One region of the Propioniciclava coleopterorum genome, then DNA from elsewhere that is predicted to be linked to it. Evidence: riboswitches for the same ligand, from Rfam matches in the RefSeq annotation. Region 1 holds a riboswitch; each other region holds the start of a gene.
What was found. A riboswitch is a leader RNA that binds a small molecule or an ion and turns the genes downstream of it on or off. The one in region 1 is predicted to bind cobalamin.
Positions count from the first base shown of each region.

Region 2: linked by a shared signal. The riboswitch ahead of nrdH (glutaredoxin-like protein NrdH) and the one ahead of G7070_RS09035 (nitrite reductase) in region 1 are both predicted to bind cobalamin.
Region 3: linked by a shared signal. The riboswitch ahead of G7070_RS17000 (ABC transporter substrate-binding protein) and the one ahead of G7070_RS09035 (nitrite reductase) in region 1 are both predicted to bind cobalamin.
Region 4: linked by a shared signal. The riboswitch ahead of cobA (uroporphyrinogen-III C-methyltransferase) and the one ahead of G7070_RS09035 (nitrite reductase) in region 1 are both predicted to bind cobalamin.

Region 1 covers NZ_CP049865.1:1,879,597-1,886,777, forward strand. Annotated here, with positions in the region: gene G7070_RS09005 (acetate/propionate family kinase) at 1-707, opposite strand, end outside; gene pta (phosphate acetyltransferase) at 841-2,904, opposite strand; gene G7070_RS09015 (deoxyribonuclease IV) at 3,043-3,831, opposite strand; gene G7070_RS09020 (ACT domain-containing protein) at 3,828-4,211, opposite strand; gene G7070_RS09025 (hypothetical protein) at 4,289-4,789, opposite strand; gene G7070_RS09030 (hypothetical protein) at 4,846-4,983, opposite strand; cobalamin riboswitch at 5,075-5,266, shown strand; gene G7070_RS09035 (nitrite reductase) at 5,326-6,240, shown strand; gene G7070_RS09040 (precorrin-8X methylmutase) at 6,237-6,902, shown strand; gene G7070_RS09045 (precorrin-2 C(20)-methyltransferase) at 6,947-7,181, shown strand, end outside.
Region 2 covers NZ_CP049865.1:2,179,360-2,186,540, reverse strand. Annotated here, with positions in the region: gene G7070_RS10430 (TAXI family TRAP transporter solute-binding subunit) at 1-970, opposite strand, end outside; gene G7070_RS10425 (thiamine pyrophosphate-binding protein) at 1,111-2,844, opposite strand; gene G7070_RS10420 (MBL fold metallo-hydrolase) at 3,020-3,850, shown strand; cobalamin riboswitch at 3,898-4,119, shown strand; gene nrdH (glutaredoxin-like protein NrdH) at 4,267-4,506, shown strand; gene nrdI (class Ib ribonucleoside-diphosphate reductase assembly flavoprotein NrdI) at 4,508-4,981, shown strand; gene nrdE (class 1b ribonucleoside-diphosphate reductase subunit alpha) at 4,909-7,068, shown strand; gene nrdF (class 1b ribonucleoside-diphosphate reductase subunit beta) at 7,110-7,181, shown strand, end outside.
Region 3 covers NZ_CP049865.1:3,584,717-3,591,897, reverse strand. Annotated here, with positions in the region: gene G7070_RS17010 (pseudouridine synthase) at 1-158, shown strand, start outside; gene G7070_RS17005 (proteasome accessory factor PafA2 family protein) at 167-1,585, shown strand; cobalamin riboswitch at 1,736-1,917, shown strand; gene G7070_RS17000 (ABC transporter substrate-binding protein) at 1,958-2,959, shown strand; gene G7070_RS16995 (FecCD family ABC transporter permease) at 3,057-4,049, shown strand; gene G7070_RS16990 (ABC transporter ATP-binding protein) at 4,046-4,849, shown strand; gene G7070_RS16985 ((2Fe-2S) ferredoxin domain-containing protein) at 4,833-5,531, shown strand; gene G7070_RS16980 (FKBP-type peptidyl-prolyl cis-trans isomerase) at 5,541-6,557, shown strand; gene G7070_RS16975 (TetR/AcrR family transcriptional regulator) at 6,612-7,172, opposite strand; gene G7070_RS16970 (hypothetical protein) at 7,147-7,181, opposite strand, start outside.
Region 4 covers NZ_CP049865.1:1,741,227-1,748,407, reverse strand. Annotated here, with positions in the region: gene G7070_RS08415 (type II secretion system F family protein) at 1-475, opposite strand, end outside; gene G7070_RS08410 (TadA family conjugal transfer-associated ATPase) at 472-1,884, opposite strand; gene G7070_RS08405 (CpaE/TadZ family protein) at 1,881-2,648, opposite strand; gene cbiB (adenosylcobinamide-phosphate synthase CbiB) at 2,645-4,462, opposite strand; cobalamin riboswitch at 4,509-4,635, shown strand; partial or broken gene cobA (uroporphyrinogen-III C-methyltransferase) at 4,737-5,467, shown strand; gene G7070_RS08385 (dihydrofolate reductase family protein) at 5,509-6,069, shown strand; gene G7070_RS08380 (hypothetical protein) at 6,137-6,346, opposite strand; gene G7070_RS08375 (Imm1 family immunity protein) at 6,288-7,133, shown strand; gene G7070_RS08370 (hypothetical protein) at 7,168-7,181, opposite strand, start outside.

The DNA.
Region 1 (7,181 bases):
CCCATCACGAGGCCCTCGAGCGGCGTGAGCCCCATCGAGGTGTCGATCGCGACGCCGTCCTTGATCGCGGAGATGGACGCGCCGTTGCCGAGGTGGCACACGATCTGGCTCGTCTGCTCGTACGGCTTGCCCAGCAGTTCGGCGGCCCGGTGCGACACGTAGCTGTGGCTGGTGCCGTGGAAGCCGTAGCGGCGGATGTGGTAGCGCTCCGCGACGTCGGTCGGGATGGCGTAGGTGTAGGACGCCGGCGGCAGCGTCGAGAAGAACGCCGTGTCGAACACCGCGACGTGCGGCACGTTCGGCAGCGCCTTCTGCGCGCCGCGGATGCCGGCGATGCCGGGCGGGTTGTGCAGTGGCGCGAGCGGGGAGAGCGCCTCCAGCGTGGCGACGACCGACTCGTCGATCAGCATGGTGCGGGTGAGCTTGTCGCCGCCGTGCACGGTGCGGTGGCCGACCGCCCGGACGTCGTCCAGGCTCGGGCCGTGGTCGGCGAACATCTGCACCATGGCCGCGAGCGCGAGGCTGTGGTTGCTGTACTCCTCGTTGGCGACGAACTCCTCGCCGTTCACCTTGTGCGTGAGGACGCCGACGTCCTGGCCGATCCGCTCGATGAGGCCGGACGCCAGCACCTCCTCGGTGTCGGCGTCGATCATCTGGTACTTGATGGAGCTCGAACCGGCATTGAGCAGCAGGATCGGCGTGGCCATGGTTCTCCTTCGTTCCGGACGCGCTCGCGCCCGACTTTCCTCCGGGCGGGGTCGCCCGGTTGCGTGAGGTTCTCCGCTCCGGGGTCGCCGGGGCGAAAGGGCCGGACGCCGCGGCGTCCGACCCCGGGGTGGCTCAGCTGTGCTGGGCCTGGATCGCGGTGATGGCGATGGTGTTGACGATGTCGTCCACCAGGGCGCCGCGCGACAGGTCGTTGACGGGCTTGTTCAGGCCCTGGAGGACGGGGCCGACCGCCAGCGCGCCGGCTGAACGCTGCACCGCCTTGTAGGTGTTGTTGCCCGTGTTCAGGTCGGGGAAGATGAACACCGTCGCCTGGCCGGCGACCTCCGAACCCGGCATCTTCTTCGACCCCACCGTCGGGTCGACGGCCGCGTCGAACTGGATCGGCCCCTCGACCTTCAGCTCCGGCGCCCGCTGCTTGACGATCTCGGTGGCCTCGCGGACCTTGTCGACGTCCGCGCCCTGGCCCGAGGTGCCCGTGGAGTAGGAGAGCATCGCCACGCGGGGCTCGATGCCGAACGCCCGCGCGGTGGCCGCGGAGCTGATCGCGATGTCGGCGAGCTGCTCGGCGGTCGGGTCGGGGTTGACGGCGCAGTCCGCGTACACGTCGACGCGGTCGGCCATGCACATCAGGAACGAGCCGCTGACGACGGAGACGCCCGGCTTGGTCTTGATGAACTCCAGGCTGGGCCGGATGGTGTTCGCGGTGGTGTTGACCGCGCCCGACACCATGCCGTCGGCCAGGCCGAGGTGCACCATCATGGTCCCGAAGTAGCTCGGGTCGGTCATCTTGTCGCGGGCCTGCTCGAGCGTGATGCCCTTCTTGGCGCGCAGCCGGGCGTACTCGGCGGAGAACCGGTCCACCAGGTCGGGGTCCGACATCGAGACGATCTCGGCGCCCTCGAGGGACAGCCCCAGGTTGAGCGCGCGGTTCTTCACCTCGGTGGCGTCGCCGAGCAGGATGATCTCGGCGGTGCCGCGCCGCAGCACGGTCGCGGCGGCCTCGAGGATGCGGTCGTCCGCCGACTCGGGCAGGACGATCCGGCGCTTGTCGTGCCGGGCCATCTCGGAGAGCTGGTACTCGAACATGAGCGGCGTCCGGATGCCGGCGCGGTCGACCCGCATCGCGGCGAGCAGCGCGTCGGCGTCCACGTTCTCGGAGAACAGCCGACGGCCGAGCTCGGTCTTGCGCTCGGAGCTCGTCATGGTGCCCTCGAGGCCGAACAGCTTCTCGGCGGTGGTGTAGGTGCCCAGGTCGGTGACGAAGATCGGGAGGTCCTGGCGGATGTTGGCGATGAGCTGCGCCATGGTCTCGGGGATCTCGTAGCCGCCGGTCAGCACGAGCGCGGTGAGCGGGGGGAACGCGCCGGAGCGCTGGGCGAGGATGATGCCCGGGATGATCTCGGTGCGGTCGCCGGGGGAGATGACGGTCGACTCGGGCTCGAGGCGCGCCAGCACGTTCGGCAGCGTCATCGCCGCGACGAGGACGCTCTGGCTCTCGTGGGTCATGACGTCGGTGCGGCCGGCGACCTGACGACCGTTGATGGCCTTCACCTGAGCGCCCAGCGTGGGCGCCGCCAGGACGGGGTGCGCCGGCAGCGTGCCGACCACGACGTCGGGCAGGGCCGCGCGCACGGCGTCCGCGTACGGGGTCTGGTCGCCCTCGGGGGTGCGGGTCGGGATGACCGCGATCACCTGGGCATGGTGCTTGTCGAGCAGGTCGACGGTGCTGCGCGCCAGCTGGGTGACCTCGTCGGGAGTCCGGTTCTTGGCCGACACCGCCAGGGCGATGGGAGCGTTCAGGTTCGCGGCCACGCGGGCGTTGAACTGCAGTTCCTGGGCGCCGAGGTTGTCGGTGTAGTCCGAGCCGAGGATCACCATCGTGTCGTAGTGCGCGGCGACCTCGTTGTAGCGCTGCAGGATGGTGGCCAGCGCCGCGTCGGCGTCGGCGCGGACGTCCTCGTAGGTGACGCCGAACGCCTCGTCGTAGTCCTCGTGGACGACCGGCTGGTGCACCAGCGTGGACAGGATCTGGTCGGGTTGATCGCCGCCCGTGATCAGGGGGCGGAACACCCCGACCGATTCGACCTCGCGCGTGAGCGCGTCCAGGATGCCGAGGGCGACCACCGACTTCCCTGTCAGGCCCTCCGGTGCGAGTACATAGATGCTCCGAGTCACGAGGGTCAGGCTACCGGTCGGACGCCGATCCGTGCGGCCCGAGGTGACCGCGATCTCCACGCAACGCCCCCGTTGCCCGGATGGCGGACCGGCGTCCCGCCCAGTGGGCAGGCCGGCGGGGTCGCTCCCCTTGTCGGATCAGAGTCGCGCGCGCAGCCACGCGATCTGGTCGGCGTGCGACACGTCTGCGGTCGGGGTCTCGAGAATGACCGGGGCGCCCGCCTCGCGGACGACCGAGACCAGGTAGTCGGCCTCGCACTCGCCGGCGCCCAGCACGGCGTGCCGGTCCGCGCCCGAGCCCGCGGCGTCCCGGGAATCGTTGAGGTGGACCAGATCGATGCGTCCGGTGATGCCCTTGATGGCGTCCACCAAGCCGTCGGGATCCAGCCCGCCGGCGTGCGCGTGGCAGGTGTCGAGGCAGAATCCGACGTTCTCGATGCCCTTGGCGTCGGCGATGGTGTCCCAGAGTCGGGCGATCCTCTCGAGCTGGCGGGCCATCGCGTTGGCGCCACCGGCGGTGTTCTCGATGAAGATCGGGACGGTCAGGTCCAGGCCCTCGATGGCCTTGCGCCAGTTGTCGAAGCCGACCTGGGGGTCGTCGCCGTTGTTGACGTGGCCGCCGTGCACGATGACGCCGCGGGCGCCGACCTCGGTGGCCAGCTTCACCTGCTTGGCGAGGATCTGCCGGCTCGGGATCCGGATCCGGTTGTTGGTGGTCGCGACGTTGATGACGTACGGCGCGTGGATGAACAGGCCCACCCCGGCCGCCTCGGCGTCCGCCTTCAGGCCGGCGGCGCCGCCCGGATGCGGGACGGCGTGGCCCTTCCAGGCCTGCGGGTCGCCCAGGAACGTCTGCGCGATCGGGAAGCCGTCGGCGTGCGCGGCGGCGATCGGGTCGTCGACGTGGCCGCCGATCTCGATGCTCATGCGCTCAGCCCGCCCAGCACGTCCATGGCCTCGTCGACGTGCGCGATCGGGACCAGGAGGTGGTCGTGGTAGAAGCCGGCGATCACGTTGCACGACAGCCCGACGCGGGCCAGCGCCGTGCTGACCGCGGCGGTGATGCCGACGGCCTGCAGCGACGTGTGCGCCTCCAGGGTGATCCAGCCGAACACCCCGTCGTAGGCGAGCCGATGCTCGTCGGCGATCGCCTGGTCCAGCACGAGCGTGGTGCCCTCGTCCTCGACGATGCGCGCGTGGAACGCGACGTCGGGCGGGTTCTCGCTGGTCACGTAGACGTAGGAGCCCTGCCGGACGTAGGGGCGCAGCGCGCCGAGGATCTCGTGCAGATCGGTCATTCCCGCCATGGCGTCAGTCTAGGGTGGCGAGCGCGCTCAGAGCCGCGGCACTCGAGTGCCGCCGGCTCCGACCCGGGGGACCGGGCTCAGCCGGCGACGCCGGAGGCGTCCGACCAGACGAAGGCGGGGACGGCCCGGATGAGCCGCCGGGCCGACTCCGTGTGACGTAGCACGGCGTCCGGGCCGTGGTAGCCGGTCAGGCCCAGGACGAGGTCGCGCCCGAAGAACTGCCAGGTCGCCTCCTTGGGCGGCAGTTCGGAGACGAGCGCGCGCACCTCGTCGGTGAGGATCGCGTGCGCCTGCCGCTCGTCGCTCGCCAGCACCCCCCAGCCCTTCGCGAAGGCGGGCGAGTCGGATGCCATCCCGCGCAGATCGAGGGCGACCCGGCCGCGCACGTCGAGCGGGGCGACGGCGGCCGGCAGGTCCAGCACGATCACCTGGCGGCGGCGGAACTGCTCCCAGACCACGGCAGCCTCGTCGACCGCCCACTCGGCCTCGAACGTCAGGAACGGGACGCCCTCCAGCGTGCCGCTGGCCACGTTGCGGGCCGAGTGCAGGGCGGTCGGCGTCCGACCCGCTCGCGGCACCGGGCCCTCCTCGAGGTTCCAGCGCTCCGCCAGATCGGGACGGTTCTCCTCGAATCTCAGCCCGTGCTCGGAGGCGAACCGCCGCCACGAGGCGGCGCGCCCTCGCGCCGCAGCGCGCGGACGGGCGTGTTGAGCAGCCATCCGGACAGCCGGACGAGCGCCGGCCCGCCGGCGAAGACCCTGAACGTGCGCATCCCTCGAACCTAACCGACCGCGTCGGCTGAGCCGAACGGTGTCCGGCCGGCTTGCCGAACAGCTGCGCCGCCCTCGCCGCGGCGTCCGCGGCGCTAGGGTGTCCGTGCCAGTCAAGCTCACGCGAGCCCAGGGAACCCGGTGCGAATCCGGGACTGACGCGCAGCGGTGAGGGGGACGGACGGGGCGTGCCGCGATGCGGCCACCACTGGGGCGGACGCCCTGGGAAGGTGCTCCGGCCGGACGATCCCGAGTCCGAAAACCTGCTGGCCCACGCGGGGAGCCCCGCGCGGTCACCGTCGGGCCCACGCGCAGCCAGCCCCCTGACCTGAACAGGTGGAACCATGTCCGTCCTCATCCGCGACCGCGCCGACCGCTGCCCGGGGATCCTGCGTCCGTGGCCCGCCGCCGACGGGCTGCTGGTCCGCGTCCGGCTCGTCGGTGGGCGCATCACCGCCCGCCAGCTGCGCGGCCTGAGTGTCGCGGCGACCGTTTTCGGCGACGGCTGCGTCCGGCCCACGACCCGCGCGAACCTGCAGTTGCGCGCGTTCCCGGGCACCGACGGCGTCCTGGACGCCGACGCGCTGGCCGCCATCGAGGCCAGCGGGCTGCTGCCCGCGCCGGCACACGACCGGGTCCGCAACATCACCGTGTCGCCGCAGACAGGCCTCGCCGGCGGCCGCGCCGACCTGCGTCCGCTGGCCGCCGACCTGGACGCGCAGATCGTCGCCAGCGACGTGCTGCCCGGCCTGCCCGGCAAGTTCGCGTTCGTGCTGGACGACGGCCGCGGCGACCTGATCGACCGGCCCTGCGACGTCGGCCTCGTCGCCCTGGACGCCGAGACGGTCCAGCTCCGCGTCGGCGAGCACTACGGGGCGGTCGTCCCGCTGGCCGCGGCCGCCCGCGAACTCATCGCGCTGGCTGAGCTGTTCTGCGCCGCCCGCGGCACCGGCCCGACCGCGCCCTGGCACACCTACGAGATGGCATCCCCCCTGGTCGCCCCGGTGGACCCCGACCCGCGCGTCCCGCAGGCCACCGGGCCGCTGCCGTTCGGTCCCGTGCCCGGCGGGCTGCACGCGCCGGTGGGCGATGACGGCCTCGACCCCGCCGACGTCGACGCCCTGCTCGCCGGCGTGGACGAGGTGGTGTTCACGCCGTGGAAGGGCGTCCTGATCCCGTCCCCCACGCAGGTGGCGTCCTCGACGCACGGTGGTGCGGCGCAGGCGGACGCCGGCGGCTCGGACGCGGGGCAGCGGTGAGCGGGCTGCGACGTCCGGCCCGGCGCTACCCCTACGTGGACGCAGGGGCGGACATCTACGTCGACTCGTTCGCGACCATCCGCCGCGAGGCCGACCTGACCGGCGTCCCCGCGGACGCGGAGAAGGTCGCCGTCCGGATGATCCACGGCTCGGGGCAGGTCGACCTGGCCCGCGACCTGGTCGTCCACCCGGGCCTGCTCGCCGCCGCCCGCGGCGCGCTGGAGGCGGGAGCGCCGATCCTGTGCGACGCCACCATGGTCGCCACCGGCGTCACCGCGTCCCGGCTCCCGGCGTCCAACGACGTGATCTGCCTGCTGAACGACCCACGTGTGCCCGACCTGGCCCGCGCGTTCGGCACCACCCGCTCGGCCGCCGCGGTCTCGCTGTGGGAGCCGATGCTCGCGGGCGCGGTCGTCGCCATCGGCAACGCGCCCACCGCGCTGTTCCACCTGCTGGAGCTGATCCTGGACGGCGGTCCGCGCCCGGCGGCGATCGTCGGCTGCCCGGTCGGCTTCATCGGCGCGGCCGAGTCCAAGCAGGCGCTGGTCGACCTGGCCGCCGACCACGGCATCGACATCCCCTACGTGACCGTGCTGGGACGCCGCGGCGGCTCGGCGATGACGTCGTCGGCTTTGAACGCGCTGGCCCAGGAGGCCGAGTGAACACCCCCGCGCCCCGCGAGCCCGGCGCCGCGCCTGCCACACCCGTGCCCGAGGCGGACCCCGAGACGGGCCGCGCGGCCGCGTCCGGGACGCTGGCGATCGTCGGCGTCGGTCCGGGCGATCCCGAGCTGATCACCCTCAAGGCCGCCCGGCTGATCGAGGACGCCGACGTGGTGGCCTTCCACGCGGCGCCCGGAAAGGCGTCCAACGCCCGCCGGATCGCGGCCCCGCTGTTCCCCGCGGGCGTCGTCGAGGAGGAGCTGACCTACCCCGTCACCA
Region 2 (7,181 bases), 300 kb from region 1:
GGTCGATCGGGACGTTGCCGGCGGTCTCCTTGGTGGTCTCCTTCGCGGCCGGGACGGCCTCGGCGATCGCGTCGTGCTTCTCCAGCACCAGGCGGGTGATGTCGTAGGCGGCCTGCTCGGGCAGGTCCTCCCGGGCGAACAGGACGCCGAAGCCGAACAGGGCCGGGACGTCGGCGTCCACGCCCTTGTAGGTGCCGGCCGGGATGGTGCCCGCGGTGAAGGCGGGCTGCGCGGCGTTGACCTTGGCCAGGATGTCGGCCGGGATCGGGATGTAGGAGATCTCGGCGGTCGCGGCGAGCTCCTGGATCGACGCGGCCTGCGCGCCGCCGAGCGCCACGATGGCGTCCACGTTGCCGTCGCGCAGCGCGCCGACGCGGGCGCTCAGGTCGAACTGGCGGGTCTGCAGGTCCGCCAGCGGGATGCCCGCGGCGTCCAGGATCGCCTGGAAGTACTCGATGTCGACGCTGCCGCCCGGGCCGGCGCCGAGGCGCTTGCCGCGCAGGCCCTCCAGGGTCGTGATGCCGCTCTTCTTGAGGGTGACGACGTGCAGCGCGAACGGGTAGGTCGCCACCAGCGAGCGCAGGTTGGTGACCGGCGCGCTGAACTGGCCCTTGCCCGCGGCGGCGTCGGCGAGGACGTTCGGGTGGCCGAACGCCATCGTCACGCTGCCCTCCCCGACGGTGCGGATGTTCTCCACGACGCCGGTCGACGGCGTCGGGGTGCAGGCGGCCCCCAGTTCGGTCGTGACCTGCTGGCAGATCGCGGCGCCGTACTGGTACCAGGTGCTGGTGGGGCCCGCCCCGGCGACCGAGATGGCGTCGAGCTGGCCCGGGGCGCCGGGCTCGCCGTCCGCGAGGGCGCTGCAGCCGGCCAGTGCGAGCGCGAGGGCTGTGAACAGGGCGATGATCCACGCGGGTGCGCCGTGGCGCCGGCGGTTCACCTGAGCGGGTGTGGATGCGGTGGTCGTCATCGGAGGATTCCTCTCATCGTCGAGGGTCGGCAAAGCCTGGTCGGCGTCGCGGAAGGGCGCCGGGACCGCCGCGCGGGAACCTCCCCGCGCGCCGGCCATCCGCGGTGGGACAGCGTTTTCCGCCGCCCCACCGGGTGAACCTAGTAGACGGGGCGCTCGGAGTCGCCCGCCAAGGCGGCGTGCCAGGCCGGAACCTGCGGCACGCGGTCGATCATGTGCGGCACCCGGACCGCGATGTACGTCGGGAGCCGGTCGGCGGCGAACGCCTCCACGGCGGCGCGCAGATCCTCGACCGTGGCCGCGTGGACGCCGCGCATCCCGCACGCCCGCGCCAGGGCCGGGCCGTCGATCGGGCCGGGATCGACGCCGAAGTAGCGCTCGCCCTCGTACAGGTGCTGCAGCATCTTGATCCAGCCCAGCGAGCGGTTGTCGAGCTCCACGAACAGGATGGGGAGCGCGTAGCGCACGGCCGTCTCCAGTTCGCCGCACGCCATGGCCAGGCTGCCGTCGGCGGTGAACGCGACGATCGGGTCGCCCGGACGCGCGAAGGAGGCGCCGACGGCGGCCGGGATGGCGTACCCCATCGGCCCGTGCCCGCGCGGGATCAGGACGTCGCGGCCCGCCCGCTCGTTGGGCCAGTAGATCGTGACCGCGGGCGTCGGGGTGCCCGGGTCCGCGACCGCCACGGCCGGGGTGCCGACCAGCGCCTCGGCGACGGCGGTGACCACGTCGGGGGCGTCGATCATGCCGGCGGGCAGACTGCCGGGGCGCGTGCCGGAGTCCTCGTGGCGCCACGCGTCGCGCACCTGGGCCGCGGCGCGGGCCCGCGCCGCGCGGACGTCGGGGGCCGCCTCGGCGACCGCCGCGGCCAGCTGGGCGAGCACGGTCGCCGCGTCGCCGGGCAGGCCGATGGTGTCGGGGTAGTTGCGGTCGACGCGCGCGTCCTCGATCTCGATGGTGGCGGTCGGGATGGCGCGCGGCGGCGTCGTCCAGCCGTTGGTGTCGGTCGCGTTGGCGCGGGTCCCGACGAACAGCGCGAAGTCGGCGTCGGCCAGGTGCGCGTTGACGGCGCTGAGGCCCGAGTTGTTGCCGCAGGTGCCCAGGAGCCACGGGTGCGCGTCCGGCAGGACGCCGACGCCGTGGATGGTGGTGGCGACGGGCGCGGCCGCCCGCTCGGCCAGGTCGGCGAGCGCCTCCCAGCCGCCGGAGGCGTGCACGCCCGAGCCGGCGAAGATCACGGGACGCTGCGCAGCGGCGAGCGCGGCGGCGGCCCGCTCGACGGCGTCCTGCGGGGCGGGCGTCCGCTCCGCCGGGGTGGTGCGGGCGGCCGCGGCGGGCGCGGCGAGGTCGGCGGCGGCCAGGTCGACTGGCTGCTCGTAGACGTCCTCGGGGACGATCAGCACGACGGGGCCGGGGCGGCCCGCGACGGCGACCGCGGCGAGCTCGGCGACGGCGGCGGGGATGTCCGCGGCGGCGTCCACCGAGATGACGCGCTTGCTGACGGCCTTGAACAGGTCGGGCTGGTGGATCTCGGTCAGCGCGCCGGTGCCGCGGCTGGCGCGGTGGATGTCGGAGGTGAGCACGAGCACCGGGATGCCGGACGCGCGCGCCTCCCCCAGGCCGCCGACCGCGAACGTCGCCCCGCCGCCCGAGGAGACCTCGACGACGCCGATGCGTCCGGTGGCGCGGGCGAAGGCGTCCGCCATGAACGCCGCGTGCCGCTCGTCGCGTGCCAGCACGTGCCGGACCCCGGCGGTGTTGGACTCGAGCGCGTCGTAGAACGCGACCCCCGTATCGCCGGGGACCCCGAAGATGGTGGTCAGCCCGGCTGCCCCCAGGGATGCCACCAGCAGCTCCGCGCCCGTCTCGCTCATGTTGTTCTCGTCCTCCAGAGGTGTCACGCCGTTGTTTGCATGCAAGTATGCATACGAGTTGTTCGGCGGTCAATGGTCCGTCTTGCCGGGATCGGCACCGCCCCCGAGGCGGGTCGGCGGGGTTCCGCCTGCGCGGGATCGGGCCTAGCCTCGAGGCACGACCCGAGGAGCGACCATGGCGACCACGTTCGAACCGGACCTCATCAGCTGCGCCACCTGCGGGGTGGAGGCGACGACGCCGCTCCCCGCGGTCTGCCCGATCTGCGCCGACGAGCGGCAGTGGGTGCCCGCGTCCGGGCAGGCGTGGACGACCCAGGCGGATCTCGCGGCGCGCTCGGTCGTGACGGTCGGCCAGGTGGACGAGCGACAGTGGAGCGTGACCGCGTCCGACGTCGGCATCGGTCAAACGATGCAGGTGATCCGGACGGCGGACGGGGTCGTGCTGTGGGACCCGATCGGCCTGGTCGACCGCGGCGCGGTCGGGTTCATCGAAAGCCTGGGCCCGGTGATCGCGGTGGTCGCGAGCCACCCGCACATGTACGGCGCCCAGGTCGCCTGGTCGCGGGCGCTGGACGACGCGCCGGTGCTGATTTCGCGTCCGGACGCGGGCTGGGTGCAGCGGCGCGACGAGCGCCTGGTGGAGATCGAGGGCGCCCACCGCCTGGCCGAGGACGCCGAGATCGTCACGCTCGGCGGCCACTTCGCGGGCAGCCTCGTCCTGCACTGGACGTCCGGCGCGGACGGCCGCGGCGTCCTGCTGGCCGGCGACACGATCATGGCCAACCCCGACCGCAGCAGCGTGAGCTTCATGCGCAGCTACCCCAATCGGATCCCGCTGTCGGGCTCGACGGTCGAGCGGATGCTCGCCACGCTGGGCGAGCGCAGCTACTCCCGGCTCTGGTCCAACTTCGCCAACGCCATCACCGAGGACGCCGACCGGGTGGTCGCGGCGTCCGCTGCCCGCCACATCGGCTGGGTGACGGGCGCCTTCGACGACGCCACCTGAGCCCCCGCCCACTAGATGTGGGGGTTACAGCCGTGTGATTTTCCGTATATAGTGGCGGACGCAGCGGTTCGGCCCACCAGCCAGGTGGGTCGTCGCAAGAGGGAATCCGGTGAGAGTCCGGAACTGCCCCGCAGCGGTGAGTGGGAACGACCGCCGTCAACAGCACTGGGACGCCACGTCCTGGGAAGCGACGGCCAGTAGGACCGACCGGCACGTACAGCCGGTCCCAGCCCACGAGTCCGAAGACCTGCCTCTGCCGCCCGACGCGTCCCCGGACGCCCGGGCGCCCGTTTGCTCGGCCTCGCGGGAGGGCTGCGCCGCGGCGGACCCTCCGGTCCGCGTCGGTCCCACCCCTTTTCGTCGGCTGCGCAGGCACACCCACTTCGCGACGGATCGGACGGAAGGGACTCCCTCACGTGAGCATCACCATCTACAGCAAGCCCGCCTGCGTGCAGTGCACGGCCACCTACCGGGCGCTGGACAAGCTCGGCCTGGCCTACGAGGTCGTCGACCTGGCCGCGGACGAGGCCGCGCTCCTCGAGGTGTTGGCCCTGGGCTACCAGCAGGCGCCGGTCGTGGTCGCCGACGACGAGCACTGGTCCGGGTTCCGTCCGGATCGGATCCAGGCGGCGGCCGCACGCGTCGCCGCGGCCTGACGTGGCGGCCGCCCAGGCCGCTGTCCGGCTGGTGTACTTCTCCTCCACCTCGGAGAACACCCATCGCTTCGTGTCCAAGCTGGGCCTGCCCGCGTCCCGGATCCCGCTGCGCGGCTCGGACGAACCGCTGCGGGCGGCCGCACCCTACGTGCTGGTCGTCCCCACCTACGGCGGCGGCAACCAGGGCGGCGCGGTCCCCAAGCAGGTCATCCGCTTCCTCAACGACGTCGACAACCGCGCCCTGATCAGGGGCGTCATCACCGCCGGCAACACCAACTTCGGCGAGGCCTACTGCCTCGCCGGCACGATCATCGCCGCCAAGTGCGGCGTCCCCCACCTCTACCAGTTCGAACTGATGGGCACGCCCGACGACGTCGAGGCTGTCCGCGAAGGGCTCCACTCATGGCTTCCACCGTTCTCACCGACCCCGGCACCGACCAAGCCGACGTCCACCGCCTCGACCACCACGCGCTGAACGCGCTGCTGAACCTCTACGACGCGGACGGCCGCATCCAGTTCGACGCCGATCGGCTCGCCGCCCGGCAGTACTTCCTGCAGCACGTCAACCAGAACACCGTCTTCTTCCACTCGCTGAAGGAGAAGCTCGACTACCTGGTGGAGGAGGGCTACTACGAGGCCGGCGTCCTGGACGCCTACGGGTTCGACTTCGTGAAGTCGCTGTTCAAGCGGGCCTACGCGGTGAAGTTCCGGTTCCCGACCTTCATGGGCGCGTTCAAGTACTACACCTCCTACACGCTGAAGACCTTCGACGGCAGCCGCTACCTCGAGCGGTTCGAGGACCGCGTCTGCATGGTCGCCCTGACCCTCGCCGCGGGCGACCGCGCGCTGGCCGAGCAGATCACCGACGAGATCATGGCGGGACGCTTCCAGCCGGCGACCCCGACCTTCCTGAACGCCGGCAAGGCGCAGCGCGGCGAACTCGTCTCCTGCTTCCTGCTGCGCGTGGAGGACAACATGGAGTCGATCGCCCGGGCGATCAACTCCTCGCTGCAGCTGTCCAAACGGGGCGGCGGCGTGGCGCTGTCGCTGAGCAACATCCGCGAGTCGGGCGCCCCGATCAAGAAGATCCAGAACCAGTCCTCGGGCGTGATCCCGGTGATGAAGCTGCTGGAGGACTCCTTCTCCTACGCCAACCAGCTCGGCGCGCGCCAGGGCGCGGGCGCGGTGTACCTGCACGCCCACCACCCCGACATCCTGAGCTTCCTGGACACCAAGCGCGAGAACGCCGACGAGAAGATCCGGATCAAGACGCTGTCGCTGGGCGTCGTCATCCCCGACATCACCTTCGAGCTGGCGCGCGCCGGCGAGGACATGTACCTGTTCAGCCCCTACGACATCGAGCGGGTCCACGGCGTCCCGTTCACCGAGATCTCGATCAGCGAGAAGTACCACGAGCTCGTCGACGACGGCCGCATCGGCAAGAAGAAGATCAACGCGCGCAAGTTCTTCCAGACGCTCGCCGAGATCCAGTTCGAGTCGGGCTACCCCTACATCGTCTTCGAGGACACGGTGAACCGCGCCAACCCGATCGACGGGCGCGTGACGATGTCGAACCTGTGCTCGGAGATCCTGCAGGTCTCCACGCCGTCGACCTATCACGACGACCTGTCCTACGACGTCGTCGGCAAGGACATCTCCTGCAACCTCGGCTCGCTCAACATCGCCCGGGCGATGGACTCAGGCGACCTCGGCCGCACCGTGGAGGTGGCCGTCCGCGCCCTGACCGCCGTCTCGGACCAGTCCGACATCGCGTGCGTGCCCAGCATCGAGCGCGGCAACGCCATGAGCCACGCGATCGGACTGGGGCAGATGAACCTGCACGGGTACCTGGCGCGCGAGGCGATCCACTACGGCTCGCCGGAGGGGCTGGACTTCACCAACCTGTACTTCTACACCGTCGCCTTCCACGCGGTGCGGGCGTCCTGCGCGATCGCGCGCGAACGGGGCGAGACGTTCGACGGCTTCGAGCGGTCGACCTACGCGTCCGGGGAGTACTTCCGCCGCTACGTCGGGGGCGACTGGACGCCGGCCACGCCGCGGGTCGCGCAGCTCTTCGCGGACGCCGGCGTGCACCTCCCCACGCCGCACGACTGGGCCGAACTCGCCGCGGACGTCGCCCAGCACGGGCTGTACAACCAGAACCTGCAGGCGATCCCGCCGACCGGGTCGATCAGCTACATCAACCACTCCACGAGCTCGATCCACCCCATCGTGGCGAAGATCGAGATCCGCAAGGAGGGCAAGATCGGGCGCGTCTACTACCCGGCGCCCTACATGACCAACGACAACCTCGAGTACTACGCCGACGCCTACGAGATCGGGCCCGAGAAGATCATCGACACCTACGCGGCGGCCACCCAGCACGTCGACCAGGGCCTGTCGCTGACGCTGTTCTTCCCCGACAACGTGACGACCCGCGACCTCAACCGGGCGCAGATCCACGCGTGGCGCAAGGGCATCAAGACCCTCTACTACATCCGGCTGCGCCAGCTCGCGCTGGCGGGCACCGAGATCGACGGCTGCGTCAGCTGCATGCTGTGACGCCTCCCACCACCACGACGAGCGACGACCAAGGAACGAACGTGACCGACAAGCCGACCCTGCTGCGCGGCGTCCAGGCGATCAACTGGAACCGGATCCAGGACGACAAGGAC
Region 3 (7,181 bases), 1.7 Mb from region 1:
GGATCGTCCGGCGCATGTTCGCGGAGGTCGGCCACCCCGTCACCGCGCTCTCGCGCACCCAGATCGGGCCGGTGCGGATGGGCCGGCTGCGTCCGGGCGAACTGCGCGAGGTCACCCGCGACGAACTCGGCGCCCTCCTGGACGCCGTCAAGCTCTAGGACGGGCCATGCGCCGCATCGTCGGGATCGAGACCGAGTACGGGCTGCTGGCGACCGCCGACGGCAAGCGGCTGGCCTCCGACGAGGCCGCGGCGCGGCTCTTCACGCCCCTGGCGGCGCGGTTCGCCTCGACCAACGCGTTCCTGGGCAACGGCGGCCGGCTCTACCTCGACATCGGGTCGCACCCGGAGTACGCCACGCCTGAGTGCACGTCGGCGGCCGACCTGGTGATCGCGCAGCGGGCCGGCGACGCGCTCCTGGTCGACCTGGCGGCGCAGGCGCGGGCCGCCGAGGCCGACGAGGGCCACGACGTGACGTTCCGGCTGTTCCGCAACAACACCGACTCCTACGGCAACACCTGGGGTAGCCACGAGAACTACCTCGTCGCCCGCGACACCGACCCGCGGGTGCTGGCGGACTGGCTGATCGGCTTCCTGGTGAGCCGCCAACTCATCGGCGGCGCCGGGCACTGGCGGCGCGGCCGGTTCACGCTGTCGCAGCGCGGCGACCTCCTCGGCGACGTGGTGTCCAACCAGACCACCCGCAGCCGCCCCCTGATCAACACCCGCGACGAGCCGCACGCCGACCCGGCGCGCTACCGCCGGCTGCACGTCATCTCCGGCGACACCACCAGCCTGGACGCCGTGATGTGGCTGACGGTCGCCGCCACCGAGCTCGTGCTGCGGCGCGCCGAGGCGGGCGGCGCGCCCCCGCCGGGCCCCGCGGACCCGCTCGCCGCGCTGCGGGCCTGGACCGTCGACCCGGACGCCGCCGTCCCGGCCGCCGGCGGGGGAGCCACGACCGCCCGGGCGCTGCAGCGCGCCCACCTCGACGCCACCCGCGCCCTGGCCGAGTCCGGAGACGCCGAGGGCGCGGCGGCCCACGCCGCCTGGACGCGGCTCCTGGACGACCTGGACGCCGGCCGCACCGAGGGCACCGAGTGGGGCGCCAAGCGCCGCCTGATCCGGGGGTGGGCCGAGCGGCACCGGATCGCCCCCGACGACCCGCGGCTCGACGCCCTCGACCTGCGCTGGCACGAGCTCGGCGCCGACGCCTCCGGACGCCCCCGCGGGCTGGCTGCGCTGCTGCAGTCCGGCGCGGAGCCGATCGCCGATCCGGCCGCCGTCGCGGCGGCCCTGACGCGGGCCCCGTCGGCGTCCCGGGCGCGCGCCCGCGGCCTCGTGCTGGATGCCGCCCGGTCCCGCGAGCGGGACATCGCCGTGGACTGGGCGAGCTTCGCGGTGCACGACCTGCCGGGGCCGACGCCCGCGGCGCCGCAGACCGTCAAGATGGCGTGGGACGACCCCTTCGACCCCGAGCCGCCCGGCCTGCACGCCCTGGTGGACCGCCTGCGGGACGAGCCACGGATCCGCGCGCTCGGCGGCTTCACCCCGCCCGGACCCGGCGTCCCCGCGTCCGGGGCCTGACAAGCCCCGGTGCCCCGGCGGCGCCGACCTGACGGTCGTGGGTCGGGGCCCTTCCTCCGCCCTCCGCTGTCCGACCCCGTGGTGCTTGCGTTCCGGCGAACGCCGCGCCGTCCGGCGCCGGGGGACCGGCGTGGCCGGGTGCGGCCGCGTGGTACCTTCAGGGCGTCCAGCGCCCTCGATCCGTCGAGGGGTGGGAATCCGGTGAGAGTCCGGAACTGTCGCGCAGCGGTGAGGATGATGCCTCCGGCAAGACACCACTGGGAGTGATCCCGGGAAGGTGCCGGAGGCGTGTGATTCCGAGTCCGAAGACCGGCTGGACGCGTCCGTGTTCATTCCGGTCCCGCGTCAGGACCGTTCGCGAAGGAGTCGCCCATGCGTCCCTCATCACCCATCACCCGTCTCGTCGCCCTCGGCCTGGCCGCCGGGCTGGCCCTCACCGGCTGCGCCGGCGCGCCGGACGCCACCCCGGGCTCGTCGCCGTCGGAGTCGCAGGCCCCGTTCCACGTCTCGCTCACCAACTGCGGCGTGCCGCTGACCCTGGACGCGCCGCCCGCCCGCGCCGTCGCGCTCAACCAGGGGGTCATCGAGGAGGTGCTCTCGGTGGGGGCCGCCGGCCAGTTGGCGGGCACGGCCTACCTCGACGACGCGATCGCCGAGCACCTCGAGGCCGCCTACGCCACGGTGCCGGTGCTCGCCGAGCAGTACCCCACGCGCGAGGCGTTCCTCCAGGCCACCCCGGACTTCGCGCTGGCGTCCTACAACAGCGCCTTCGGCGAGAAGGGGGTCGGGTCACGCGAGGAACTCGCGGCGTCCGGCATCGGCACCTACATCGACCCGTTCGGGTGCCCGAACGTGGCCGACCGCCCCGCGGCGACCTTCGAGAACGTCTGGACCGGCATCGGCGAGGTCGGGGCCATCTTCGGCCGCGACGCCGAGGCCACCGCCCTGATCGAGGCCCAGCGCACCCGGCTCGCGTCCCTGCGCGCCGACCGCGCCGGCGACGGTCTGCGCGTCGTGTGGTGGGACGGCGGCGACACCGCGCCGTCGGTGGGCGGCGCCGGGGGCGGCCCCGCGCTCGTCCTGGACGCCGTGGGCGCCACCAACGTGTTCGCCGACCAGCCGAAGGCGTGGGCGAGCGTCTCGTGGGAGCAGGTCGTCGCCGCCGACCCGGACGTGATCGTCACGGTCGACGCCTCGTGGGACCCCGCCGAGCAGAAGCGGGCCCACCTGCAGGCGGACCCGGTGCTGCAGAACCTCCGCGCGGTCCGCGAGGGCCGGATCGTCACGGTGGCCTTCTCGCAGTCCACGCCCGGCGTCGGGCTGATCGACGGGGCGCGGAGCCTCGCGGAGCAGCTCGAGCGGTTGCCCGCCTGAGATGGTGGCCGACGCGCGGGTCCGACCGCTCGCCCGTCACCGCCCCCGGCCGGCGCCCCCGGCCGGGCGGCCGCCCGTCGCGCCGGTCGCGCTCGGGCTGGCGGTGCTGCTGCTGATCTCCATGGTGATCGCGCTGGGCATCGGCTCGGTGCAGGTCCCGTGGACCGACGTCGTCGCGGTCATCGCCCGCCGGCTGCGCCTGATCGAGGGCGCGGGCGTCACGGCGCTGCAGGACGACATCGTGTGGCGGCTGCGGGCGCCGCGCGTGCTGGGGGCCGCCTGCGTCGGCGCCGTGCTGGCGGTGTGCGGGGCGGTGCTGCAGTCCCTGACCGGGAACGAGCTCGCCGACCCCTACCTGCTCGGCGTGTCCAGCGGCGCCTCGGTGGGGGCGGTGTTCGTGCTGGTCTTCGGCGTCGGGGTCCTCGCCCCGCAGTCGCTGCTGATGATGGCGGCCTCGTTCGCCGGGGCCCTGGCCGCCCTGGCGATCGTCCTGGCCCTGGCGCGGGGCCGCTCCGGCGACCTGCCCGCCAGCCGGACCATCCTCGCCGGCGTCGCCGTGGGGCAGCTGTGCGGGGCGCTCACCTCGCTGATGATCATGGTCTTCGGCCACAACACTGCCGCCCGCTCGGCGATGGAGTGGATGCTCGGGACCATGGCCGGGCTGCGCTGGCCCACGACGTCGATCACGCTCGTCCTGGCCGCCGCCGTCCTCGCCCTCACGCTCGGCCACGCCCGCACGCTGGACGCCTTCAGCTTCGGCGAGTCCGCGGCGGCGTCGCTCGGCGTCGCGGTGAACCGGGCCCGGTGGACGCTGATGCTCGGCACGGCGCTGGCCGCCGCCGGCACGGTCGCGTTCGTCGGCCCGATCGGCTTCGTGGGGCTGACGGTGCCCCACATCGTCCGGTTCCTCGTCGGGGCGCGGCACGCCGTCCTGCTGCCGCTGTCCGCCGCGGCCGGGGCCATCCTGCTGATCTGGTCCGACACGGCGGCCCGCTCGCTGACGTCCAGCGAGATCCCCATCGGGATCGTCACCGCCGTCGTCGGCACCCCGGTCCTGATCCACCTCCTCCGCCGACGGGCACGCGCGTGAGGTGGCCGAAGGCCGGCCTGCCGCCGATCACCGCCACCCTGGGCTGTGCCGACCTGGCCTGGGGCGTGGACGGCCGCCCGATCCTGCACGACGTCACCGCGGAGCTGGCGCCCGGACGCGTCACCGCCCTGGTCGGGGTCAACGGGTCGGGCAAGACGAGCCTGCTGCACCTGCTCGCCGGCCTGCGGCGTCCGACCGCCGGCACCGTCCGGCTCGGCGAGCACGATCTGGCCGCGCTGCCGCGGCGCACAGTCGCCAGGGCCGTCGCCGTCATGGAGCAGAACGCGAACGCATCGGTCGAGCTGACGGTGCGCGACGTCGTGGCCCTGGGCCGGATCCCGCACGCCGGCGGCTGGCGCTCCCTGGCCGACGACCCCGCCGTGCTCGACGCGATGCGCCACACCGGGGTCGACGGGCTCGCCGGGCAGGCCTGGTCGACGCTCTCGGGCGGGGAGCGGCAGCGGGTGCAGTTGGCGCGCGCGCTCGCGCAGCAGCCGCGGATCCTGCTGCTCGACGAGCCCACCAACCACCTCGACCTGGCGCACCAGATCGGGCTGCTCGGCCTGGTGCGCGCCACCGGGCTCACGACCGCCGTCGTGCTGCACGATCTGGACCTGGCCCTGGCGCACGCCGACGACGTCTGGGTGATGGACGCCGGCCGCATCGTCGCGCAGGGGCCGGCCGGCCAGGTTCTGGACGCGACCCTGATCGCGCGGCACTTCGGCGTCCTCGGGCGGGTGCTGGCCGACGTGCGTCCGGGCTTCCGGTGGGAGGGGCTCGCCGATGACGCGGCGTCCTGACGGCCCCCTGCCCGCCGGGGCCGCCGTGGTGTGCGTCGCCCTCACCCAGGACGCCGCGGCGGCGACCCGCGCGCTGGCCGGCGCCGGAGCGTGGGCGGCGCTGGAGGGCGACGGGCCAGGGCTGGCGTCCGTGCTGAGCGGGTTCGACGGCCCGGTCGGCCTGGTCGGCGTCGCCGCGGGCGAGGGCCCGGCGCCGCTGTCGTGGCTGCGCCGCGTCGCCGGGGACTGGCTGCGCGGGTCGCCGGGCGCCCCGGCCGTCCTGGTCTGGCCGGCCGCGGTGCGGCCGAGGGACGGACGCCCCGGCGCCGACGCGCGCGGCTGGCGTCCGGTCACCGGGCGGGAGGCGCCGCTGCGCAGCGAGGCGTGGGAAGGGTTGCCGGGCTTCCGGCACCACCTGCTGCTGTGCGCGGGCGTGCGCTGCAAGGCCCAGGGCTCCGACGCCGTCGCGGCCGCCGTCGCCGACGAACTGACGGCGCGCGGCGCCCACGACCACGACGTGCTCGTGACGCGAACCCTGTGCCAGTTCCCGTGCAACAACGCCCCGGTGGTCAGCATCTACCCCGACAACGTGTGGCTGCGCCGCGTGAGCCCCGGCGACGCGCGGGCGCTGATCGCGCGCCTGCTGGAGGAGCCGGACCCGCCGGGGCAACCGGAACGGCTGCCGCGTGGGGCGACTCGGTAGCATGACGGGGTGCACAAATCTCCCAAGACGGCCCTCGCCGCCGTGGCCGGGCTCGCCCTCGCGCTGACGCTCGCCGCGTGCGGCGGACCCGCCGCCTCGCCTTCCCCGACCCCGTCCGACCCCGCGACCGCGACGCCGACCGAGACGGCGACGCCGACCCCGACGGCCACGCCGACGCCGATCACCCCCTCGACGTCGCTCGACGGCATCACGGTGACCGGCGACGCCGGCGCGGCGCCCACCGTCACGGTGCCCTCCCCGTGGGCGATCGACCAGACGCGTCGCTCGGTGCTCGTCGAGGGCAACGGGCCGGCTGCCGAGGGCGACTCGATCGTCGAGGTCAACTACGTGGGCACCAACGGCCGCACGGGCGAGGTCTTCGACTCCTCCTGGCAGCGCGGGACGCACGGGCTGTTCTCGCTCGACCAGGTCGTCCCCGGCTTCACCAAGGGGCTGACCGGCGCGAAGCCGGGCGAGCGCGTCCTGATCGGCATGCCCGGCGCCGACGGGTACGACGCCTCGGGCGGCTCCCCGGACGCCGGGATCGAGGTGGGGGACTCGCTGGTCTTCCTGGTCGACGTGATCGCGGTCTCGACCAAGACCGCCGTCGGGACGCCCGCGAGCCCGAGCCTCCCGGTCACGGTGGGCGAGGACGGCGGCAAGCCGACCGTCAGCATCCCCGCGGGCGCGACGCCCCCGGCGAACCTGGTGGCCGAGAGCGTCATCGTCGGCGCGCAGCGTCCGGTCGCGGCCACCGACTACGTGATGGTGCGCTACCGCACCTGGTCGTGGAAGACCGGCCAGATGATCGAGGACGTGTACGAGGCGCCGGAGGCCGGCCAGCTCGCGCGGCTGATCCCCGGCTGGCAGAAGGGCCTGGTCGGCAAGCCGATCGGCTCCCGCGTCGTCATCGTCGCGCCGCCCGCCGACGCCTACCCCCAGGGCAACGCGACGCCGGCGATCGAGGCCGGCGACACGCTGGTCTACACCGTCGACATCCTGTTCTCCAGCTCGGTCACCGGCTGAGCCCGCCTCCGACGCCGCCCGCAGCACCGCTTCGGGCGGCGTCGGCGCGTCCGCTCATCGCAGGATGCCGCTGAGCAGGCCTCGCAGGTCCCGCTCCAGCCGGGCGGGGGAGTCGTCCCGGGTGAAGGTGGCCATGCCGCCGATCCGCAGGGTCGCGAGCCCGTGCGCCAGCGCCCAGGCGTCGCGCAGCGCCACCTCGGGCGGCACCGCCAGATCCTGGCTGTCGATCAGGGCGGCGAGCCCCTCCAGCACGGCGTGCGCGGCCGGGTGAGGGTCGCGCAGGTCGCGGTCGAACATCAGCGCGAACAGGTCCGGGTGCGCGATCGCGAAGCCGACGTAGGCCACACCCGCCGCGACGAGCCGGTCGGCGGGGCTGCCTGCCCGCCCCGCAGCCGCCGCCATCTCAGAACCGAGCGCCGCGTAGCCGTCGGCCGCGACGGCGCCCAGCAGGGCGGCCTTGTTGGCGAAGTGCCGGTAGGGGGCGGCGACGCTCACGTCGCACGCCCGCGCGACACGCGCGATGGTGACCGCGTGGGTGCCCTCGGCCTCGACGAGCGCGCGGGTGGCCGCGAGCAGGTCCGCGCGCAACTCAGGGCGATGGTAGGAACTCGACATCGGTGCTCT
Region 4 (7,181 bases), 140 kb from region 1:
GTGCGGTCGGCGCCGGCCAGCGGTCGTCGAGGCGCTGCACGAGCCTGACCAACGGCTCGCGGAGCTGGTCGGGGGCGTTGCGCGCACCGGCGCGCAACGCGTCGGTGATCGACCGGCCCGCCCCCATCGTGGCGGCCAGCCCCCGCACCCAGCGATCGAGGGCCTCGAGCAGCTCCAGCTCGCGGGGAGGCGGCGAACGCAGCAGTTCGGGGATGCCGACCACGGCGACGGGGACGATCAGGAGCATGATCGGCCACCCGGTCCACAGGGTGACCGCGACGGCCGACACGGCCGCGAGAAGGAGCAGCACCCAGGTGCGCCGCGGCACGGCGCGGACGTTGTCCACAGTCTTCGTCCACAGACCTGTGGATGATGGGGACGCCGGCGTCTGCACCAGCACCCCCGCGGCGACGGCGGCCAGCACGACCGCCCCGGCCACGGCGAGGCAGACTCCCAGCACGCCGAGGGGGATCATCGACCCCTCCAGTCGGCCCAGAATGGCTCCAGATCGGCCCAGAGCCGGGTCTCCGCGTTGAGGGTCGGCGCCAGATCGGCGTCGTAGACACGGTGCGTGACCGGGCGGTCGTTCTCCAGGGCGCCGGTCAGGGCCACGACCTCGGACACCGCGCGGGTGCGGACACCACCGCGCCAGGTGTCGTCCTGCAGCCGGACGTGGACGATCAGCGCGACGTGGTGCGCGATCTGGCGGTACGCCTCCCCCACCGTCAGGACGCCGCCCTGGGCGACGCGCGCGGCCAGCCGGTCGATCGTGGAGTCCGCGGAATGCGAGTGGGTCGTGCTCATCGTTCCGGCTCCGGACTGCATCGCTTCGAACATCGCGCCCGCCTCCGCGCCGCGCACCTCGCCGACGATGAGGCGCGACAGGTTCTGCCGCAGCGCCTCGGGGATGAGCTCCGCGACGCTGAACTCGCCGAGGTGCCGCCCGTCGGCGACCTCCCCGAGCCCGACGCGCGCCTGCAGGGCCAGGATGTTGCGCCGGCCGGGCTGCAGGTGGGTGAGGAGTTCGTAGTCGGTCTCGAGGGTGCCGAAGCGCTCGTTCTCGGGGATCGAGGCGATCAGGGCCCGCAGCAGGGTGGTCTTGCCCGCGCCCTGGTCGCCGGCGATCACGATCGACTTGCGCCCCAGCACCGCGGCGTGGAGCAGGCGGCCCACCTCATCGGGCAGCATGCCGCCGTCCACGAGTTCGGGCAGGGTGATCGAGGTCAGGATGTGCTGGCGGATCGTGATCGAGGGCCGGTACGACAGGCCGAAGCCGATCGCGTGCAGGCGGTGCGAGTCGCCCAGGGCGAGCGTCATCGTCGGGTGGGCGTCGTCGAACGGACGCGGCGGGCTCACCGACTCGCCGAGGAAGCGCACCGCCTCCACGAGTTCCTCGTCGCTGTCCGCGACGGGCGGCAGCGCCTCGCGGTGGCCGTCGCCGTACTGTGCGACCACGCTGTCGTGGCCGTGGATCTCGATGTTCTCGGCGCCCGCGAGCTCGAACAGGGGCTGCATGCGCCCGAACCCGAAGATGGCGTCCTCCAGGGCGCTCGCGTAGCGCTGCTCGCGGTCGACCGTCCAGAGATCGCCGAGCCTGCTGCGCTCCTCGGCGTGCCCGCGGACGACCTCCCGCAGCACCGAGCGGGCCATCAGCCGGCGGTCGGCGTCGCCGAGCGGCACGCCCGTGCGCTCGGCGTGCTCGAGGGCCGCCTCTGCCACCTGGTCCGACGCCCGGCGCCGCAGGGCGACGACGAGGCCCCAATCAACCTCGTCCGCGGGCAGCGGCGCGACCACCCGTCGGGCCTCGGCGAGGGAGACGGTGAAGGCGGGGACCGCCTGCAGCAGCGGCACGTCGGCGAGCCTGCGCATCCCGGTCTCGGTCATGGCGCCACCCGGACTTCCTCGCGCCGGGTCGCCGCGTGCAGGCGGGTGGCCGCCCGTGCAAACGAGCGCGCGAGCGCACCGCGGGGCCAACGTCTACCCATGGACGCGTGGCCGGCGTGCAGGTCGTCGGCCGAGGCCGGGTCCCAGGCGATCTCCGCCAGCACCGGGACGCCGAACTGCTCGGCCACTTCGGCCGCCGGGTACGGACGCCCGGGCCCCACGAGGATCAGGCCGACCCGGTCGAGGGGCCCGTGGTCGAGCAGCGCCGCGAGGTGGAGCCGGGCGCCCGCCAACCCGATCAGCGACGTCCGGCACACCAGCGCGACCAGCCCGGCGTCCCGCAGCAGGGCCTCGGGCAGGCCGCGGTGGCCGGTGCGTCCGGCGTCGATGACGACGTCGCGGTCCTGGGCCGCGAACTCGGCGAGCAGTGGCTGCCACGCCTGGTCGAACAGGTCCACGGCGCCGAGGTGGCTGAACCCTGGGAGGAAGCCGCGACGTCCCGCGTCGCCCGGGGGCCCGGGGATCGGGCGAATCGCCCCGTCGAGGGCCTCCGCCAGCGGCGTCCGTTCCCGGTGCGCCTGCAGCACCGCCTCCAGCCCGGCCGTCGCCGCCTGACCCTGCAGGTAGCCCGCGAGCAGCGTCTGCGGCGCCGAGCGATCGGCGTCCACGAGGAGGCAGTCGCCGGGCCAGGCGAGCGTGAGGCCGAGCGCTGTGGTGGTCACGCCGGGCGCACCGCTGGCCCCGGCCAGGACCACGGCGCTCACCGGTTGCTCCCCTGCTGGACCAGCGAGATCCGGTCGGCGGCGGCCAATCGGCTGACGAGTTCGGCCTGCTCGGTGGGCACGTACAGGTCGAAGGCCAGCGAGCCGTCCGGCTGCGCCGCCGGGGCCGCGACCAGCGTCGCCGCAACGCTGGCCGGCAGGTCGGCGGGCGCGGCGGCCGCCTCGGGCAACGCCACCATCAGGAACGGCGTGCCCGGCCGCAGGTCTCCGCCCGGGAACCGGCCCGGGCTCAGCCGGACGCCCACGCGTGCCACGCCGGTCGGCTGGGCGGCCGCACCCCACGTTCCGTCGATCAGCAGCGACCCGGCGGGAATGTCGGTGATGGCCGCCTGGCCGACCACTTCCCCGATGCGGCGATCGGGCACGGTGCGCAGGTCGAGGCCCGATCCCACCTGCACAACATCGAGATCGGCGGCCGCCAACACCTCGCCCCGGTACACGGTGCGATTCACCCGAAGAACCGGCTGGGATTCGACCGCATTCAGATACACGAATGCGGACAACAATCCGCCCAGGCACACGGCCACCACGCCGAAGGCCAGCCAGGCGGGGCTGCGGCGCAGCCTCACGAGGGGTCGCGAAGGTGGCGAAGGGTGAGCATCCATGGGGGTGGGTCCTCGTCGTCCGGGGGTGTGGGACGAGCCCGACTCTAAGGAACGCCGCCCCTTTCGCGCCAGTTGTCCACCATTCGAATGTGGACAACCGCCGCATTTCCACGATTTCTGTGGATAAGTCGGAAGGGACTCACAACCACCCTGAAAGAATCCTGAGAAACCGCGATGGATCCCCGAATGCCTTGTGGCGGGGCAGATCCCGCCGGGGAAATCGCCTTCCTCAGCGCGGCCGGTGCCGCGGCCACAGCGCCGGCGCGAGGCGTCCGAGCACCGTGGCGGCGAGCGCGCCGGCGGACACCGCGCCCGCCAGCCGGGTGGCGCGCGGCACGTCCTCCGGGGTCGGCGGGTCGCCGTAGCCGAGTTCGCCGCGGTCCTCGACGACGCCCCCGTAGACGTTGCGTCCCCCCAGTCGCACCCCCAGGGCCCCGCGAAGGCGGCCTCGACCACGCCGGCGTTGGGGCTCGGATGCGCGGACGCCTGCTCCCGCACCGCCCTCACGGCGGCGGCGCGGCTCCCGCCCACCAGCGGCGCGCACGCCACCGCCAGCGCGCCGGCCAACCGCGCCGGCACCCAGTTGGCCACGTCGTCGACGCGCGCGGCGGCCCACCCGAAGCGCTCGTAGCGCGCGTTGCGGTAGCCGACCATCGCGTCGAGGGTGTTGATCGCGCGGTAGCCCAGCAGCCCCGGGACGCCGGCGACCGCGCCCCAGAACAGCGGCGCCACCACCGCGTCGGAGGTGTTCTCGGCGACCGACTCAACCGTCGCGCGGGCGATGCCGGCGGCGTCCAGGGTCGCCGGGTCGCGGCTGACCAGGTTCCGGACGCGCCCGCGCGCGGCGGTGATGTCGTCGGCCGCGAGGGCGTCCGCGATCGCCTCGGCCTCGGCCGCGAGCGAGCGCCCACCCAGCACGGCCCAGGTCGCCACCCCGGTCAGCGCGGCGCGCAGCAGCGGTCGCTCGCGCACGCAGCGCTCGGCGACGACGCCCAGGGCCACCGCGCCCCCGACGAGGACGGCCTCGTGCGCGGCACCCCGGACGCGGGAGTCGGCGTACCAGCGCTCCTCCAGCATCCCGGCGGCGCGCCCGAAGCCGGCGACGGGATGGAACCGGCGGGGGTCGCCGAGCGCCCGGTCGGCCAGCCAGCCCAGCAGCAGTCCGGCCGCGGTGGCGAGGGGGAGGCGCATGGCGTCGGCGTCCTTTCGGCCCGGGGAGTCGGGGGCGAGTGTGCCATACTGACGCCCGCAGCGACGTGCTGAGGAACTCCGGTGAGCGACAGCGATTCCGGGACGGTCCCGCCACTGTGAGCGGCCCCCACCAGGGCCGTGAGTCAGGAACTCGCCCCGCTGCCGAGCTACGCATTCGGGCGAGGAAACCTGAGGAGGCTCCGTGGCGCTTCATGCCCCGGTCCAGAACCATCCCGCGGCGGACGGCCGCACCGCTCCCCCCACGGCGACGCCTATGCGCGTCGGCCAGGTCGTGCTGGTCGGCGGCGGCCCGGGGATCCCGATCTGCTCACCGTCGGCGGGCTGCGGGCGCTGCGCGAGGCCGATGTCGTGCTGTACGACCACCTCGCCCCGGCGGCCTGCCTCGAAGAGTGCCGCCCGGGCGCGACGCTGATCGACGTGGCGAAGTTCCCGCGCGGCGCTCAGACCGCGCAGGACCGCATCAACGACCTGCTCGTGGAGCACGCCCGCACCGGCGCGACCGTCGTGCGCTTTAAGGGCGGTGACCCGTTCGTGTTCGGGCGCGGCAGCGAGGAGTGGCTGGCGTGCGCCGCGGCGGGCATCCCGGTGCGCGTCATCCCAGGGGTGTCGTCGGCGATCGCGGGGCCCGAACTCGCGGGCATCCCCGTCACGCACCGCGGCATCACGCAGCAGTTCACGGTCGTGACCGGGCACGTCGGACCCGATCACCCCGCCTCGACGGTCGACTGGGACGCCCTGGCCCGCTTCGCCGGGACGCTGGTCATCCTGATGGGCGTCAAGGCGCTGCCCGCGATCAGCGCCGGGCTGATCGCGCGCGGGATGGCCGCCGACACCCCGGCCGCGATCGTCGCCGACGCGGGGCTCCCCGGCCAGACGGTGGTCCGCGGGACGCTGGGGTCGCTGCCCGCGCTCGCGGACGCCGCGGGCGTCCGGCCGCCGGCGCTGACGGTCATCGGCGAGGTCGTCGGGCTCGAGCTCCCCTGACGCTCTGGCGCGGGGAAGCCGCGTGTGACAGCGTCGGACGCATGGGACGCATCATCTTCGACACCGCCACCACCCTCAACGGCTTCATCGCCGACGAGGACAACTCGCTGGCCTGGCTCTTCGCGGTCGAGAACGGCACCCAGCCCGACGAGGGCCTGTTCCCCGCGGACCCCGGCGTCATGGTCGAGGGCTCGACCACCTACGAGTGGGTGCTGGAGGAGTCCGACATCCTCGCCCACCCGGAGCGCTGGGCCGAGTTCCACGGCGAGCGTCCGTGCTTCGTCTTCACGTCCCGGACGTTGCCCGTCCCGCGGGGCACCGACATCCGGTTCGTGTCCGGCCCGGTGAGCGACGCGCTGCCGGCGATCCGGGAGGCGGCCGGCGACCGGGACATCTGGGTCGTCGGGGGCGGGGACCTCGCCGGGCAGTTCCTCGACGCGGACGCCCTGGACGAGATCGCGATCTCGGTTGCGCCGGTCGCCCTGGCGGGCGGCGCCCCGCTGCTGCCGCGGCGCGTGGAGTCCGACCGGCTGCGGCTGGAGTCGGCGACCAGGGTCGGCCAGTTCGCGCGGCTGGTCTACACGGTGCTTCCGCGGGCCTGACCGGCGCCGCGGCGTCCGCTCACTTCGCTGCGGCGTCCGCCCACCGGGAACCCGCCCAGCCGCGGCGTCACCATACCCAGCGGGCGGCCGCCTCCCAGGTGTCCTCGGGCGTGGCGTTGAACGCGATGGCCGCGCCCGGCGCGTGCACCCGCACCAGGTTGGTGACCCGCTCGAACAGCCCGTGCCCGCCGCGCGCCCAGGCATCGGCCGGCCGCGGGCTGGCCGCCCCGGGGACGGGTGCCGTAGCGTCGCAGTCCCGAGGCAGGAGGCCCGTCATGGACCAGACCCCACCCGAAGCCCGCTATGTCGCCGCCGGACACATCGAGGGGAAGGCCGCGCTCCAGGTGCGCGCGGCGGCGTCCTCGGGCGGCACGATCCACCACAACAATCCGTTCGGGACGTGCATCTACTGCCAGCAGCAGGTCCCGACCCTGCTGCCGGACGGCGCCCGCCTGACCGCGGAGCCGCCTGCGCAGGCGCGGCCCCGCAGCGCGTGGTGGTCCCCGCCCGGCCCCGTCACGATGGTGGGCAACGTCGCCGACCCGGCGTCCCACCCCGTCGCGACCGCGCAGTCACCGCACCCCGCCACGACGGAGTCGGGGCACCTGGGGATCCAGGCGGCGGGGCGAGGGTCGGTGCAGCCTCACGGCGGGCATCGGGCCGGCGAGCCGGCGCGGCACGAGGATGGACGCCCGCTCGACGTCTTCGACCTGGCCGGCTACCACCACGTGCCGGACGCCGCCGCGCTGGACGCGTTGCTGGCCGGCCGCGGAAGCGCCGACCACTACGAGATCTCGGCCTCGCCGCCGGCCTACCCGCTGCTGACGGCCGCCTTCAACGGCGAGGACGCCGTGCTGCACTGGTTCGCCGGGCCCGGGCACCCGGGGCTGCAATCGGTCGGTCCCGACCGCGACGGGCCGTCGCGTCACTTCCCCGACCCGGCCGGGCAGGACATCACGCTCCCCGCGGACACCGTCGTCCCCGCCGCGGACGCCGAGCGCGCCGTCCGCCAGTTCGCCGCTTCGGGTTCCCGCCCGGACGCCGTGGGCTGGCGCGAGCTCTGAGCCGGCCACGGCCGGCCGCACCGGAAGGACCGCCTCAGAGCTCGGCGC